One region of the Azospirillum sp. TSH100 genome, then DNA from elsewhere that is predicted to be linked to it. Evidence: riboswitches for the same ligand, from Rfam matches in the RefSeq annotation. Region 1 holds a riboswitch; each other region holds the start of a gene.
What was found. A riboswitch is a leader RNA that binds a small molecule or an ion and turns the genes downstream of it on or off. The one in region 1 is predicted to bind thiamine pyrophosphate.
Positions count from the first base shown of each region.

Region 2: another riboswitch for thiamine pyrophosphate. It lies ahead of E6C72_RS10635 (ABC transporter ATP-binding protein); the one in region 1 lies ahead of thiO (glycine oxidase ThiO).
Region 3: another riboswitch for thiamine pyrophosphate. It lies ahead of E6C72_RS17035 (ABC transporter substrate-binding protein); the one in region 1 lies ahead of thiO (glycine oxidase ThiO).

Region 1 covers NZ_CP039634.1:1,313,224-1,318,937, reverse strand. The annotation lists gene E6C72_RS06290 (hypothetical protein) at 1-222, opposite strand, end outside; gene E6C72_RS06285 (PaaI family thioesterase) at 252-695, opposite strand; gene E6C72_RS06280 (thiazole synthase) at 841-1,641, opposite strand; gene thiS (sulfur carrier protein ThiS) at 1,755-1,976, opposite strand; gene thiO (glycine oxidase ThiO) at 1,973-3,154, opposite strand; TPP riboswitch at 3,146-3,245, opposite strand; gene E6C72_RS06265 (methyl-accepting chemotaxis protein) at 3,485-5,548, shown strand; gene E6C72_RS06260 (DNA polymerase Y family protein) at 5,575-5,714, opposite strand, start outside.
Region 2 covers NZ_CP039634.1:2,251,618-2,257,331, forward strand. The annotation lists gene E6C72_RS10615 (hypothetical protein) at 1-1,495, shown strand, start outside; gene E6C72_RS10620 (hypothetical protein) at 1,631-2,185, opposite strand; gene E6C72_RS10625 (hypothetical protein) at 2,182-2,796, opposite strand; gene E6C72_RS10630 (acetoin utilization protein AcuC) at 2,962-4,089, opposite strand; TPP riboswitch at 4,210-4,316, shown strand; gene E6C72_RS10635 (ABC transporter ATP-binding protein) at 4,343-5,095, shown strand; gene E6C72_RS10640 (ABC transporter permease) at 5,092-5,714, shown strand, end outside.
Region 3 covers NZ_CP039635.1:977,566-983,279, forward strand. The annotation lists gene E6C72_RS17020 (ABC transporter permease) at 1-386, opposite strand, end outside; gene E6C72_RS17025 (ferredoxin) at 572-904, shown strand; gene E6C72_RS17030 (DMT family transporter) at 1,011-1,925, shown strand; TPP riboswitch at 1,959-2,073, shown strand; gene E6C72_RS17035 (ABC transporter substrate-binding protein) at 2,145-3,281, shown strand; gene E6C72_RS17040 (branched-chain amino acid ABC transporter permease) at 3,286-4,158, shown strand; gene E6C72_RS17045 (ATP-binding cassette domain-containing protein) at 4,202-5,714, shown strand, end outside.

The DNA of each region.
Region 1 (5,714 bases):
CTTGACGGTGGCCTTCACCTCGATCTTGCCGAAACGCGACTTGTAGAGCCCGGCATCCTGTTCGCCGTCCGGCGCGCCGTTGGGCAGCGAGCGGAAGGAGATGGCGGCGCAGGAGGGCGGATCCTTGGCCTCCGCCGGGGCGGCGCCCAGCACGGCGACACCGCCGGCCAGCAGAAGGGCGGCGGGCAACAGGCGTGTGGAGAGAAGACGGGCAGACAGCATGGAAAAGCCCTTTCAAACCGGTTGGAACGTCATTTCGGCATCACGCAGAAGGCGGTCTGCTGCATCAGGGCGCAGTCCTTCTCGACCCCGCCATCGAGCATCGACACCTCGACCTGGGTGATGACCAGGGTGCGGCCCGGCTTCACCACGCGGGCGCGGGCGATCATCACCTCGCCCTTGGCGGGCGACATCAGGTTGATCTTGAACTCCACCGCCAGCACCTCCGCCCCGGCCGGCATCAGGCTCAGCGCGGCATAGCCGCCGGCGTTGTCGGCCAGCGTGCTGACCATGCCGGCATGGAAGAAGCCATGCTGCTGCGTCAGGTCGGCACGGAAGGGCAGCCGCATCTCGCAGAAGCCCGGCTCCATCGCCGCCATCTCGATGCCGAGCGTCCTGCAGATCGGCTGCTGTTCGAAGGACGCGAGGCAGCGCGCCTTCCAGTCGGGGGTGCGGGGTTCAAAAGTGGCGGGCAAGGGCGAAGTCTCCGGCAGATGGCCGCCAAGGGAGGCGGTGCGCCACAGCCTGCGTCAGCCGCCCCGCCGGATCAAGCGGCCGAATGGAGTGCGCGTCACCTTGCCCACCCCGCTGCCCCCCAGGTTGCCCCGCAGTCGGCCGGCATCAGCTGCCGATCAGGCCCATCTGCGGGCTGGACGGTTCGGCATAGGCGCGCATCGGCATGCGGCCGGCCAGATGGGCGGCGCGGCCGGCGCTGACCGCGTCGCGCATCGCCGCCGCCATCCGCACCGGATCGCGCGCCTTCGACACCGCGGTGTTGAGCAGCACGGCGGCGCAGCCGAGTTCCATCGCCAGCGCCGCGTCGGACGCGGTGCCGATGCCGGCATCCAGCACCACCGGCACCGGGCTGCGGGCGCAGATCGTCTCGATGGCGTGCGGGTTGCGGATGCCCATGCCCGAGCCGATGAAGGCCCCCAGCGGCATCACCGCCGCCGCCCCCAGATCGGCCAGCTTGCGGCAGGTCACCGGATCGTCGTTGCAATAGGGCAGCACGACGAAGCCGTCATTCACCAGCTCCTCGGTCGCGCGCAGCAGTTCCTCCACGTCGGGATAGAGCAGTTCGCGGTCGCCGATGACCTCCAGCTTGATCCAGGGGGTATCGAGCGCCTCGCGCGACAGCTGGGCGGTCAGCACGGCTTCCTTGGCGGTCATGCAGCCGGCGGTGTTGGGCAGCAGCCCGACCGGACCGCCCGGCCGCCCGGCGGTGGCGCGGGCCAGCACGTCGACGAGGCTTTCGGAATAGCCGTCCAGGCTGATGCGGCGGATCGCCAGCGTGACCAGTTCGCTGCCGCTGGCCGCCAGCGCGTCGAGCATCACCTGCTGGTTCGGATAGCCGGCCGTACCGAGAAACAGCCGCGAGCCGAGACTGCGCCCGGCGATGGTGAGGGTGTCGGGGTGGGACATGGGGGAGCCTTTTGATGAGGCCCTCTCCCGGGGCCGGCCTGGGGAATTCCCCCCTCCCCAGGGGGAAGAGGGGATTCTTCCCGGATCGGTCCCGGAAGAGGGAGGATCAAGGGTCAGCCGCCCTGGATCGGGCGGACGATTTCCAGGCTGTCGCCGGGCTGGAGCGGGGTTTCAAGCCAGCGGCGCCGGGGAACGACCGCGCCGTTCAAGGCGACCGCGACGCCCAGAGTGCCGGTGGCGATGCCGCGCCCGGCCAGGAACTCGGCGACGGAGGCGGCGGACAGCGGCTCTTCGCGGCCGTTGACGCGGATGGCTTCACGTGAAACGGCGCTCATGCGGCGGCTCCCGCGGCAACGAAGCGGTCGGCGGCGAAGGGGCGCAGCAGCGGGTCGGTCTCGCCGGTCAGCACCAGACGGGCGATGCCGTCGGCGGTCACCGGGGTCAGCAGGATGCCGTTGCGATGGTGGCCGGTGGCATGGATCAGGCCGGGAATGCCGCTCTCGCCCAGGATCGGCGCGTCGTCGCGGCTGCCGGGACGGAAGCCGGCCCAGGCCTCCTCGATCGGCAGTTCGGCAATGCCCGGCAGCGCCCGCCATGCCCCTTCCAGCAGGGCGAACTGGCCGCCGGCGGTCAGGCGGTCGTCGAAGCCGCGCTCCTCCGTGGTGGCTCCGATCAGCAGCCGGCCGTCCAGCCGCGGGATCAGATAGGTGCCGGGCGTCCACACCACATGGCGCAGCAGCGGCAGACGGGCGTCCATCCGCAGGCAGACCATCTGCCCCTTCACCGGCCGCACCGGCGGCTTCGCGGCGGGCGGCAGTCCCGGCACCCCGGCCGACCACGCCCCGGCGGCCAGCACCACCCGGTCGGCCCGGTGCAGCGCTTCGGCCACCCGCACACCGACGGCGCGCCCGCCCTCCACCGCCAGAGCCACCTCGCCGCACCGCTCGTGCAGACGGGCGCCGACGGCTTCGGCGGCGCGGCGCAGGGATGCTGCGACCTTGCGGTTGTCGACCTGATGGTCGCCGGCGCAGAACAGCGCACCGGCGACGCCGGGCTGAAGGAAGGGCTCGCGCCGCCGCACCTCGGCACCGCTCAGCCACTCCACCGGCAGGCCCAGGTCGCGCTGGAAGCCGTGCAGAAACCGGACCTTGGCGGCATCGTCGGCGGTCAGCGCGATGACCATGGTGCCTTCGCTGCGCAGATCGACGGCCATGCCGCTGGCGGCTTCGAGATCGCGGGCGAAGTCCGGCCACAGCGCCTGCGAGGCGCGGGTCAGCGGCAGCAGCCCGTCCTCGCCCGGTTCGGTCTCGACACAGGCGGCCAACATGCCGCCGGCGGCGTGGGTGGCGCCGCGACCGGCCTCTCCCCGTTCAAACAAATCGACCCGGCAGCCGGCCGACGCCAGCCTCCAGGCGATGGCAAGACCGATGCAGCCGGCGCCGATGATGGCGACGGAGGGACGGAGTCCGGACGCTGAAGCGGAAAAAGAGTGTAATTCTGGCGCATGGATCATGCGGCGGCTCCCTTCGCTGGAATTACCCAGACAGGTTCGATGGGTGTGTTCTCAGCCGCGCGACCACCGCGCGGCACCCCAGGCCTATGGCTTGCCTTATGCCAACCTTTCGCTGGCCCCACAAGCGGAATCGAGTCTCGCCCGTCCCGCCTCACCGCCTCACCGCTGCGGCCACATGTCACAGCCCGATAGGGAGTCCCCCGGATAAGAAACTCTACCAATCCGCAGCAAAATTATCTGCAAAATGAGCCATACCGGAGCACTCGCAGCAAGGAACGGGCGCCTTCGGCAAGCAGAATGAACAACAAAGACGACCGAGGATTCGCCAGCATGCTGTCATTCTTCCGTTCGGACTCTCCGACCGCCTCCGTCTCCGGCACCTCGGTCGGCAATCCGGCCGGCAAGTCCGAACCAGCGGCACCGGCCGCAGGCCCGGCGGAACAGCCGATCCGCAGCCTGTGCCTGCCGGCCGCGCAGATCGGCGCCGCAGCGCTGGATGGGCTGAATTTCGCCGCCGGCGCTCCGGCGCTGGTCGTCGGCTTCGTGTCGCCGCATGTCGATTTCGCTGCCACCACCCGCGCGGTGCGGTCCGCCCTGCCGCCGGCGACCCAGCTGGTGCTGGTCTCCACCGCAGGCGAGCTGTGCGCGGCGGAAGGCCAGCCGCTCTACCGCAAGGCCGGTGACCGCTGGGACAGCGTGGTGCTGCAATCCTTCAGCCCCCGCCTGTTCGCCGGCGTCAGCATCCAGACGGTCCCGCTGCATTGCGACGACCTGCGCGGCGGCCGCCCGACCCGCGACGTTCCGGCGCGGGTGGAAGCGATCCGCGGCGAACTCGACCGCATCCGCGTTCCCTTCGCCGTCGACAGCCACGACACGGTGGCGCTGACCTTCATCGACGGGCTGTCGGCCAGCGAAAGCTGGTTCATGGAAGCGGTCTACCGCTCCGGCCGTTTCCCCTGCCTGTTCATCGGCGGCTCGGCCGGCGGCAAGCTCGACTTCCGCAACACCCACCTGTTCGACGGCCAGCGCGTGCTGGAGAACGCGGCGGTGACCATCTTCCTGAAGATGGCGCCCGGCATCCGCTACGGCATCTTCAAGTCGCAGAATTTCCGCCCGACCCAGACCCGCTTCGCCGTGGTCGACGCCGACCCGATGCGCCGCATCGTGCGCAGCGTGATCGACCGCGACGGCTTCGAGGTGGTGAGCTTCATCGACGCGCTGGCCAAATCCCTGCGCTGCAAGCCGCAGGAACTGCCGGGCAAGCTGGCGAAGAACACCTTCGCCATCGAGATGGAGGGGGAGCTGTTCGTCCGCTCCATCTCCGGCTTCGATTTCGAGAAGGGGGAGGTCGCCTTCTACTGCGACGTCAATCCCGGCGATTCGCTGTGTCTGGTGGAGGCGACCGATTTCGTCCGCCAGACGGAGGACGACCTCTCGGCCTATCTGCGGGGCAAGCCGCGGCCGGTCGGCGCCATCCTGAACGACTGCATCCTGCGCCGGCTGAACAACCCGGACCAGCTGTCGCGCGTCCATGCCTTCGACGGGCTGGCCGCCGCCGGCTTCTCGACCTTCGGCGAGCTGCTGGGCATCAACATCAACCAGACCCTGTCGGCGCTGATGTTCTTCGAGGTGCCACCCGACACCGCGTTCTCCGACGACATGGTCGACCGCTTCCCGGTGCATTACGCCCGGTTCCAAAGCTATTTCATCGCCACCCGCTACAACCGTCTGGAACTGCTCAGCCGCATCCGCAACAGCGTGATCGAGCGGATGCACAGCTATCTCGACGCGATGGTGACGCTGAACAGCGGGGTTCAGGAAACCGCCAGCTACGCCGCGCGCATCGGCGGCTCGATGTCGGCGATCGAGACGACGCTGAACCGCCACGCCAGCCTGTTCGACGGCCACACCGACCGCAAGGAAGCGCTGGTCCGCGAATTCAACCAGCTGTCCACCGTGGTCAAGAGCATCGAGAAGGTTCTGTCGGTGATCGACGGCATCGCCAGCCAGACCAACCTGCTGGCGCTCAACGCCACCATCGAGGCGGCCCGCGCCGGCGAGGCGGGCAAGGGCTTCGCCGTGGTGGCGGCGGAAGTGCGCAAGCTGGCCAACGACACCAAGCAGACGCTGGCCGACACCCGCCGCGCCATCGATCAGGTGGTGACGTCGGTCCGCTCCGTCGGCGGCCAGCTGGACGACACCAGTGTCCGCATGGATGAGGCCGCGACCGCCTCGCAGGCGTTGCAGACCGACATCCAGACGGTGATCGACGAGGTGGAAGGCGCCCAGCAGGCCATCGAAGGCCGCCTGTCCGACTTGAACGACCATGCCCGCCGCATGGAGGACATCAACCGCTACATCGCCTTCCTGAAGCAGCTCGACCGCGCGGGGTGAGGGCCCCGTCCCTCACCCCCGACACCTCACCCCAGAAACCCGTGCAGGAACCAGCGCGGGGGCTCGCCCGGCTGGTACAGACCGGCACGGAACAGCCAGAACCGCCGGCCGCCGTCATCCTCCACCCGGTAGTAATCGCGCAGCGCCAGCCCCAGCGATCCCTCAG
Region 2 (5,714 bases), 940 kb from region 1:
GCTGATGCGCGAACGTGGCCTGTCCTGGGCCGAAATCTCAGACCTGCTGGCCAAGCTGGGCGTGACCGCCCGCGACAATCAGCCGATTTCCCCCGTCACTTTGCGGTCCGCTTTCTTCCTCGTCGGGAACGAGGGCCGTGGCGAAGCCGCCGGCGACCATTCCGCTGCCGCCGCCCTTCCCGCTGAAACGCTGGCCGCTGTCCATCAAGCCGCGCTGTCCGCCGGCCAGAAGGATGAGGCGGATGAGGATGAGTCACCCGACTCCGGCGCCGTTGCGGCGGTCGTGGCCACGGTCGGCGATACGGAACCGCCGGCGGAAGCCGCCGGGGATGCCGGTGACGACGCTGTCGACGAAGCCGCTGCGGATGCCGTGCCGGCCGCCATCGCCGACGAACCGACGATGGAAGCCTCGGCATCTGGCGGCGGCAGCGAAACGGTCGTCCCTGCCCTTGACCTGCTTGTCCCGGACCTGCTTGCCCCGGCAACCATGGCCGCCGAAGACGGATCGGCAGAGAGTGGTGCCGGGGAGGCCCCCGAGGCGCAGCAAACGTCTCCCCAACCCGCAATGACCGAGCCGGCCGTGCCGCCGGCTTCCCACCAGACGTCCACGGCGGTTGCGCGGGGCACCGGCTCTCCTGTATCCCAGCCGATGCCTCCCACGATGACCCAAGACGATTCAACAAACGCATACTGGAAAGGCGATCGCATGCTGGGCACGATCTTCGTCCTCAATGACCGCGGCGGCGTCGGCAAGACGCTGCTGTCCCATCACCTGATGGCGACCGCCATGCTGGAAGGCCTGCAACTGAAGGTCGTCGAGTACGAGGTGAACGAGCGTCTGGCCCGCCTGTTCGGCCCGGATGTGGTCGAACACCGCCGCATCACCCAGGACTTCATGAACATGATGGGCTCGGGCGACGGCTTCTACGAGTTCTGGGACCTGATCGGGCCGGAACTGCAGCGCGGCGGCCGCCTGTATGATTTCGGCGGGAATATTTCGCAGTGGTTCTTCAACTGGGCCGAGGTGTCGGGCTTCGACTATTACGTTGGCGACGGCGAACGTCTGACCTTCATGGTTCCGGTCACGGTCGACCTCGCGTCGCTGTCCACCGGCATGACGACGCTGGAACGCGTGGCGACCATCGCCCCGAAGGCCAAGCGCGTGCTGGTGGAAAACGGCTTCTCCGGCCCGTTCTCGCAGTTGGAAGACAGCCAGTACGCCCGCCGCAAGGCAGAGATGGTGGAGCGCGAGGGCCTGCAGGTCATCTCCATGTCGCCCTGCACCGCCCCGGCCTGGGCACGCCTGACCGGTCACCGGCTGGATCAGGTTGCGACGATGACGCGCGAGGATCTGGTGAAGCTGGGCATGACCCCGCCGGTCGCCTCGCGCTCGCTGATCATCATCCACGAGTGGCTGCGCAACATGCGCCAGGCGCTGTCGCCCTATCTGCACGACGCCTTCCGCCAGACCCAGACCGCCGCCAAGGCGCGCTGACGTCGTCGCGGCCAGTTTTCAGGGACGTTCTAAAAAACCCTTCTTCCCCGGTGGGAGAAGGGTTTTTCATGCCTGGATTGGATCACGCAAGATCGGAATCGATTTGAAGCGCCTATCCGATCCCCGCACATAGGCTTAAGCGGCGCTGCGCGCCGCGTTCGCGGTGTAGAGGTCTTCCTTCACCGGCGCCACCGACCGCACCTGATAGCCGGGCCGGGCGCTGAACCGTCGGGTGGCCCGTTCGGCGGCCTCTCGGTCTGATTCCGCCCAGACCAGATAGTCGCGTCCGCGTGCCCATTCGACGGCAAGCGGATGGGCGGCATCGATCTCGCCGATCTGCTGATTCACCACTGTGACAAGCCATTCCTTGTCGCCAGGATTGCGCCGGTCGGTCAGGATCAGGATCTGCGGACGTCGTTTCGACTGCGCTTCGGTCAGGCGCTGCTGCACCTCCATCTGCTTCTTGCGCAGTTCGACCATCTCCTTGGTCAGTTCCTCGATCTCGGCATGGAGGCTTTCCTCCTCGCGATGCAGGCGGTGGATGGTGGCATCCAGCTTGTCGAGGTTGTTGCGAACCCCACGGACGCGCTGGCGTGCCTGCGATACCCGCTGCTCCACGGTCATCAGAATGTTGCCGAGCCAGGCACCGATCGCGATGATCGCCAGGACGATGATGAAGTTGATCATCATGTGGCGGCACCCGCCTTCGCCCGTGCCGTGGCGGGAGGTGTGGGCACACCCTTGCCGCCCCCGCCCTTGCCGCCAGCCTTCGCATCGCCGCGCATGAACGACTTCTGGAAGCCGAGTTTGAACGGGAAGGCCACATCGCACATCTGCTTGGCCTCATCGAAGCTGGACGCCCAGACCTCGGCCACATTGGTGCAGCGCCAGATGGGATTCACCTGCGCCCGTTCGCCGGCGGCGCGCGCGGCGGCAGACGCCTTCTCCTGGGTTACGGTGGCGACGAACTTCATCAGTCCGGCCTGCGGATCACCGACCTCGTGAACGAACATCGGCGGCTGGTCGGCAAGATCGCGGATCAGCTTTTCGGCCTTGCGGATGTCGCTCTCCAGCCGGTTACGGTCGGAAAACTGGCTGTTGCGGCGCTGAACCAGATGATTGACGCGGTTCTGAAGCTCCTGCGCCTCGGCATGCAGCACGTAGACGCGGTTTTCGATCTGCTCCAGACCACCGCTCTTTTCCATGATGTTCGGCAGGAAATCCTTCAGCATCATGGCGACCGGTACACCGGCCAGCATGATGATGACGATGGCGATCAGGAACAGGGTCGTGTTCGACATCCGCCCGCCCGTTCTCCTACCCAAGCCCACGCCGTCAGACGCGGAAGCTGCACCGGCGCAGTGGAAAGAGAATCACCGAACAATCCGACCCCGTCAACGAATCGTCACAGGACCTTTCGAAATTCATCGGAATGAGTCGATCTGCCACGGCTCGGGACACCATGGTCAAGACACGGCCAACGCCGCCACCCTCTTCACCGCATCCCGCACCAGCCCAGGCCGCCGTTCGTCACCAAGCGTGGTGAACCAGTGTTCCGGCGGGTTGCGTCCGGCGGCGCGATTCCAGGTCAGGGCACGCAGGACCGCCTCGGCTTCCGCGGTGGGACGCACGGCGGGATCGATGCCGTTCATCACCGCCCAGATCCCGGCCCAGCAGCGCCCGACCGACCAGGGATTATAACCGCCGCCACCGACCACCAGCACCCGCGGCGCCAGCGGAAGCAGGGCGGCCACCGCATCCCACAGCGCGCGGTTGGACAGTTCCAGACGGCTCAGCGGGTCCTCGGCCAGCGCGTCGGCGCCGGTCTGGATCACCATCGCCTGCGCACGGAAGGTTCGGGCCAGCGGCAGGACAGCCGCCTCCATCACATGCTCCATCTCGCTGTCGTTGAAGCCCGGCGGCACCGGCAGGTTGCGGGCCATCCCGCCGGCGCGATCCTCCGCCTTGCCGGTGTAGGGCCAGCGGCCATCCTCGTGGATCGAGATCGTCAGCACCCGGTCGTCGTCGGCAAAGGCCTCCTCCACACCGTCGCCGTGGTGTGCGTCGAGATCGACGTACAGCACCCGCTCCAGCCCATGGTCCAGCAGTTCCAGAATCCCCAGCACCGGTGCGTTGAAATAGCAGAAGCCGCTGGCGCGGTCGCGCCGGGCATGATGGGTGCCGGCCGCCGGGGCATAGACCAGCCCGGCCGGCCGGTCACCCAGGATGCGGGCGGCCTGCAACGCCGATCCGCTGCTGTGGGCGGGCCGCCGGTACATCTCGGCGAAGACCGGGTTTTCCAGCTTGCCCAGATTGTGGCGGGCGGCGGTGGCCTCATCCACCCGCTGCTCCGCCTCCGCGCGTTTCAGTGCCGCTATGTAATCGGAGGTATGGAAGCGGGCCAACTCGCGTTCGCTCGCCACATGGGTGTCGAGATAGACCTCGTCCGGCAGCCAGCCCATGGCACGGCTGAGATCGATGGCGGTCGAGACGCGCGGGATCGCCAACGGATGCTTCGGCCCATAGGTGGAACCGCGGTAGATCTCGCCGCCGATGAACAGCGGTGTGCGAAGGGGCGTGGTCAGGGTGTGCACTCCATGATGCCGGTCAGAAACTAGGCCCTGCGGCGGTCCGGTCAAGCCGCCAGCTTCCACCTGCCGGAAGCGGCTTCCGGCAATGCTTGCGGTCACGGATGGTCCGCGCCTATAGTCGCCGCCTTCACTGGGGGGAGCCGATGGGCGGCTGAGAGGTCCTGTTGCGGGACGACCCCTGGAACCTGATCCGGTTCATGCCGGCGTAGGGATCAGTGATGCGGGACCACACCCCTTTCACTTCCGCCAATCCACCATGCTCGCCCCGATGCTCGCGATGACGCCGCTGTCGGTGACCATTTCGCGCGCCCGGCTGACCTATGGCGGCACGCTGCTGTTCTCCGACCTGACGCTGGAGCTTCTGGCCGGCCGGACCACCTGCCTGCTGGGGCCGAGTGGCGTCGGCAAGACCACGCTGCTGCGCATCCTTGCCGGCCTGGCAGAACCGGAGCCGCCGACGGAGGTCGTCACCGGGGACGGGCTGCCGCTGGCCGGCCGCATCGCCTACATGGCGCAGCAGGATTTACTGCTGCCTTGGTTGACCGTTCTGGACAATGTCCTGCTCGGCGACCGGTTGCGCCACCGTCGTCCCGACCCGACACGGGTGGAACAGGCGCGCTCCCTTCTCGACCGCGTCGGACTGGCGGGGCGGGAGCGTGACCGTCCCGCCGCACTGTCTGGTGGCCAGCGGCAGCGCGTCGCCCTGGCCCGCACGCTGATGGAGGACAAGCCGCTGGTCCTGATGGACGAGCCGTTCTCCGCGCTGGACGCCATCACCCGGCTGCGCCTGCAGGAGACGGCTGCCGGGACGCTGGCCGGCCGCACCGTCCTGATGGTCACCCACGACCCGCTGGAGGCGTTGCGCATCGGTGACCGCCTGCATGTGATGACCGGTCGTCCGGCCGTCATGGGTCCGGCGCTGGAGCCCTCCGGCCCGGTGCCGCGCCGGGTCGACGATGCCGGGCTGTTGGCCCATCAGGCGGAGCTTCTGCGGAGGCTGGCGGAATGAAGGCGCTGCTGCGCGCGGCGGTGACCCTGTCGGTGCTGGTCGCCTGCTGGCAGGCGCTGGTTTGGGCCACCGGCCTGCCGCGCTATCTGCTGCCCAGCCCGCTGGCCGTCGCGGATGCCATGCAGCGGCAGGCTCCACTCCTGTGGACCCACGGCCTGACCACTCTGGCCGAGATCCTGATCGGACTTGTTGCCGGCGTGGCGCTCGGCGGGGTCAGCGCGCTTGTGTTGGCGCGTTTCCGCACCGCAAGACGCTGGCTGATGCCGCTGCTGTTGGTCAGCCAGGCAATTCCGGTCTTCGCCCTGGCACCACTGCTGGTGCTTTGGCTGGGCTACGGCATGGCGTCGAAGATCGCCATGGCGGTTCTCGTAATCTATTTCCCGGTCACGACCGCCCTGTTCGACGGGCTGCGCCGCACCGATCCCGGCTGGCTCGACCTTGCCCGCACCATGGGCGCCTCGCCCGCCGCCATCCTCTGGAGCATCCGCCTGCCGGCGGCCCTGCCCGCCTTCTGGTCCGGCGTGCGCGTCGCCGCCGCCGTGGCGCCGATCGGTGCGGTGATCGGCGAGTGGGTGGGGTCGTCCTCCGGCCTCGGCTACCTGATGCTGCACGCCAACGC
Region 3 (5,714 bases), on a different replicon from region 1:
GCGGACGCCAGCACCGCCAGCAGCGCCACCACCGGCCAGGGCCAGCCGGTCAGCGCCAGCGCCACCAGCCCGGCGCCGAGCCCGCCCAGATAGGCCTGTCCCTCGCCGCCGATGTTGAACAGGCCGCAATGGAAGGCGATGGCGACCGCCAGCCCGGTGAATATGTAGTCGGTGGTGTAATAGAGGGTGTAGCCGATGGCCTCCGGATAGCCCAGAGCCTCCGACAGCAGCAGCGACAGAACGTCCACCGGGTTCTCGCCGATCACCAGGATCACCAGACCCGACAGCACGAAGGCCGCGACGAGGTTGAGAACCGGCAACAGCGCATACCCGACCCAGCCCGGCACGGCGCCCGGCTGACCCTTCCCCGACCCGCTCAGCAGCACCGGCGTCTCCTGGATTGCCCCTTGCCGGCGATTCTTAACCGCCAATGCTCTGCCGACCAAGCGTTTCGTGATGTGGGAAAGCCAGCGGACATCGGGACTTGGAAGCGTCACAAAAGTCTTGCCGCATCGCAGCATTCTGGCATGCTTCTTACCCATAGAAATTTTATGGCTATGGAGCATGCCCGATGCCGCTCGACATTCCGCGGACCTTCCGCCACCATGTCTTCTGCTGCGCCCAGCAGCGCCCGCCCGGCCATCCGCGCGGCAGCTGCGCCGCCAAGGGCGCACATCCGCTGTGGCAGCGGCTCGATCAGAAAATCCAGGGCAAGGGTCTCACCGATGTCGGCATGGCGATGACCGGCTGCCTCGGCTTCTGCTCCGCCGGGCCGCTGATGGTGGTGTATCCGGAAGGCATCTGGTACCGACCGGAAACGCCGGAGGACATCGACGAGATCGTCGACTCGCATCTGGTCAACGATGTGCCGGTGGAGCGGCTGGTGATGGTGCTGACTCGGTGAGGTGAGGGAGGTTACGCCTACCAGGCCTGCGGTTGCGGCATTGGGACGCCGGTGCATTTGCCCATAATGTGGGCAGTCCCCGCCATTGCCGTACCGAACATCTCCCATGACCGACGCCGAAACCGCCGACCTGCTGCCCGCCGAGGCCGATTCGGTTCCCTATGCCGTCGGCTGCTTCCTGGGCGCGATCCTGCTGTTCGCGGCGATGGACACGCTCATCAAATTCCTGACCGCCGATTACCCGGTGCCGCAGCTGATGTTCGTGCGCTCGCTGGTCGCCCTCCTGCTGGTGGGCGGCTATACGCTTTGGCGTGGCGGCGGGATTGCGGCAATGCGGACGCAACGGCCGTGGGGGCATGTCTGGCGGGCCTTTGCCGGGCTGATCTCGATGGGCTGCTTCTTCTATGCCTTCCGCGAGCTGCCGCTGGCCGACGTTTATGTCCTGAGCTTTGCAGGACCGCTGTTCATCACCGCACTGTCCGCTCCGCTGCTGGGGGAGCCGGTGGGCTGGCGCCGTTGGGCCGCTGTCGTGGTCGGTTTCGGCGGCGTGGTCGTGATGGCGCAGCCCTCGGCCGGGGCCCCGCTGGTGCCGGTGCTGGTCGGGCTGTGCGCCGCCCTGTTCTATGCACTGGCGGCACTCGCCGTGCGCGGCCTGTCGCGGACGGAGACCAGCGCATCGATCGTGCTCTATCTGCTGCTCACGACGACGGTGGTCAGCGGTGCGCTCGCGGTCCCGGTCTGGACGGCGCCGACGGTCTTCGCCCTCGGGCTGATGGCGCTGGTCGGTGCGATCGGCGCCGGAGCGCAGGTTCTGCTGACCCAGGCCTTCCGCCGCGCGCCGCCGGCGGCGGTGGCGCCCTTCGAATATACCGGCATGGTCTGGGCCAGTCTGTTCGGCTGGCTGGTGTTCGGCGATCTGCCGACCGTGCCGGTGATCGCCGGCGCCATGGTCATCATCGGCAGCGGGCTCTACATCCTGCATCGTGAAACGGTGGTGGCGCGCCGCCGGCTGGGTGCTTGACAGGACAGGGCCGGCGGCGACACTCTCGCCGCCTGTTCAAGGCTGGGGTGCCTGTGCAAAGACCGGATCGGCGGCTGTGCGGGCTGAGACAACACCCATCGAACCTGATCCGGGTCATGCCGGCGAAGGGAGCCGACCGGAACCCGACGGATCGCCTGCAAAACGTCCCGTCTCATCCGCGTCGCCCCGGTGCCGGCGCGTGTTGAGGAGTTTTCGGTCATGCGGCGCGCGCTTTCCCTTCTGATCGGCCTGCTGGCGGCATCGACCTGCCTGTCCCCGGCGGCACGGGCCGACGACACGCTGTCCTTCCCGGTGCTGGTGCCGCTGACCGGATTCCTGTCGCTGGAGGGCACCAGCCAGCGCAACGGCGCCGTCCTGGCACTGAAGCAGACCCCTGCCGGCGTGGCCATCGCATCCGAGATCGTCGACACCGGCACCTCGCCAGAAGCGGCGGTGACGGCGCTGGAACGCGCGGCCGGCGGCGGCACGGTCGGCGCGGTCGCCGCCAGCATGCTCGGCACCCAGATGCTGGCGATGCTGCCGCTGGCGAATGAGCTGAAACTGCCGCTGGTCACCGTGTCGGGCACCGCCTCGATCACCGAGCAGGGCAATCCCTGGGTCTTCCGCTTCTTCCCCGGTGACGCCGTGACCAAGGCCGCCCATGCCCGCTATGTGGTGGAGGAACTGGGCAAGCGCCAGCCGGCGGTCATCTACCAGACCACCGCCTATGGCCAGAGCGGCAAGGCCCATCTCGACGCCGCCTTCAAGGCGCTGGGCGTCACGCCCGTCTTCGAGGAGGGGGTGGACCCGGCGGCCAAGGATCTGCTGCCGGTGCTGACCAAGGCGCTGGCCGCCAACCCCGACGTGCTGGTGCTGCATCTGCATTCCGGCCCGACCGCGCTGCTGCTGCGGCAGGCGGCGTCCGGCGGTGTGACCCTGCCGATCGTCGCCGGTTCCGCCATGCATCAGCCGAGCACCGCCGCCCTGCTGGAACCGGCCGAACTCAAGGGCGTCTGTGCCGAGACCGCGGCCTCGCCGATCTCGGGCGGCACGCCTGAGGTCAAGGCCTTCACCGACGCCTACCGCGCCGCCTTCGGCAAGGAGCCGGACGCCTTCGCGCTCGGCCAGTATGACGGCATGACCATGGTGCTGGAGGCGGTGAAGGCCGGCGCCCGCACGCCCGACGCCATCCGCAAAGCCCTGTCGTCCGAGACCTTCAAGGGCCTCGCCATGACCTACAAGTCCGATGGCAAGGGCAACATGGCCCATTCCGCCGTCATCGTCTGCTATGACGGGACCAGCCGCGTGCCGGCGCTGGTGAAACGGTACGACGACCCGACGCTTGCGGCGAAGTGAGCGGATGGCGGCGCTTCAACTGCTGGTCAACGGGGTGGCGCTGGGTGCCGCCTATGCCCTGGTGGCGCTGGGCTTCGTGCTGGTGCTGAACGCCACCTCGGCGGTGAATTTCGCCCAGGGCGATCTGGTCATGGCCGGCGGGCTGCTGGCGGTGGCGCTGGCGCCGCTGATCCCGCTGCCGGGCATCGCCCTGCTGCCAGCGGTGCTGGTCCTGATGGCGGCGCTCGGACTTGTGCTGGCGCTGGCGGCCTATCTGCCGCTGCGCAGCCGGCCGCCGGTGTCGGTCTTCATCAGCACCATCGCAGTCGGCATCATCCTGCAGAACGGCGCCGCCATCCTGTTCGGGCCGGAGCCGCGCGCCGCACCGCCGCTGTTCGGCGACGACACTCTCCATATCGCCGGGCTTGCGGTTCCCGAGCAGTCGCTCGCCATCGTCGCGGTGGCGGGGCTGCTGATCGGGGTGCAGCAATGGGTGTTCGCCCGCACCCAGTTGGGCCGCCGGCTGCGCGCCACGGCGCAGGACCCGGAGATGGCGCGGGCCTGCGGCGTGCCGGTCACCGCGATGATCCTGGTGACCTTCGCCATCGGGGCCGCCTGCGCCGGAGCGGCCGGGCTGCTGCTGGCCAACCGCTATTTCGTCACGCCGACTTCGGGCGGCGATCTGATTTTGAAAGCCTACATCGCGGTGACGGTCGGGGGCTGGGGCTCCGTGCCGGGGGCGGTGGTCGGGGCTCTGCTGATCGCGCTGTTCGAGGTGGGGGTGTCGTCGGTGCTCTCATATCCGGTGGCGCTGGGGGCCCTGTACCTGACGCTGCTGGCGATTCTGGTGCTGCGCCCGCAAGGTCTGTTCGGCGAAGCGGTGCGACGTCGTGGGTGAGCGATCCCCGTTGCGCATCCCCTTGATAGCAGGCGCCCTCGCCATGCTGGTGTACGCGCTCGCCTTCGCCTCCCCCTACGGCCTGCGCGTTCTGACCGTCGCCGGTGTCTATGCGCTGGCGACCTTCGGCTTCCAGATCGTCTTTGGCCTGGGCGGAGCACTGTCGCTGGCACAGGGGGCCTTTTTCGGTATCGGCGCCTATGTCACCGGCATCCTCGGCAGCCGCTATGGTCTCGGTTTCGAGGCGACCTTCCCGCTGTCGATGCTGGTGCCGCTGCTGCTGGCCCTGCCGGTCGGGCTGGCGGTGCTGCGGCTGGAGTCGCATTACTTCGCGCTGGCGACCCTCGGCATCGCCCAGGTGCTTCATCTGCTGGCGGTCAACCTGCCGGAGCTGACCGGCGGCTCCAACGGGCTGGCCGGGGTGCCGGCGGCGGTGTTGTTCGGCTGGACGGTGCCGCGCGGGCTGCCGATGGCCGGGCTGGTCTGGGGGCTTGTCGCGCTCGGCGGACTGATCGGCTGGCGGCTGGCGCGCGGGCGGCTCGGCCGGTCGCTGACCATGCTGCGCGACGATCCGCTGGCGGCGGCAACGTTGGGGCTGGACGTCGGGCGTCTGCGGCTGGCCGCCTTCGGCATCAGCGCGCTGTTCGCCGGAGCGGCCGGCGCATTGGCCGTGCATACCCAGCGCGTCGTCTCGCCGGAGGTGCTGGAGTTTCCAGTGATGGTCTCCATCCTCACCATCGCCATCGTCGGAGGGCGGGGGCGGATGGCCGGGGCGGTGTTGGGCGCCGTGCTGCTGCTGCATCTGCCGGAATGGTTCCGCTTCCTGGAGCGCGGCTATCTCGTCGTCTATGGCGTCGCCCTGCTGGCGACCGTCGTGCTGGCGCCGGCCGGGCTGACCGGGGTGCTCGACCGTATCGCGGCGCGCCTGTTCGGCCGCAAGCCGCATCCAATCCCGGATGCGCAGGAACCGCCCAGGTCGTCCGATCCGTCGGCTGGTTTGACGGTGGAGGGCTTGCGGAAGTCGTTCGGCGGCGTGGTCGCGGTGGATGGGGTGTCGTTGGACCTGCGGCCGGGCACCATCACCGGGCTGATCGGCCCTAACGGCTCCGGCAAATCCACCGTCATCAACCTGCTGTCAGGGCTGGAGCGGCCGGATGCCGGGCGGGTGCGGCTCGGCGGGCGGGAGGTCACCGGCGCCCGCGCCGACCGGCTGGCCCGCGCCGGGCTGGCCCGCAGCTTCCAGGCCGCGGCACTGCCGACAGGGTCGGGCGTGCTGGAGGCGGTGGCCGCTGCCCGCCTCGCCACCGATCCCGATGCTGCGATGGCCGAGGCGCATGCCCTCTGGGCGCTTGACCGGCTGGGCGTCGGCGGGCTTGCCGGACAGTCCTGCGACGGGCTGCCGGCGGCGGTTCGGCGCCGGGTGGAACTCGCCCGTGCCCTGGTCCGCCGGCCGGCGGTGCTGCTGCTGGACGAACCTGCCGCCGGTCTGACCGACGGCGAAAAGGCTGAATTGGCGTCCCTGCTCCGCAACCTGGCGGGGGAGGGGATGGCGATCC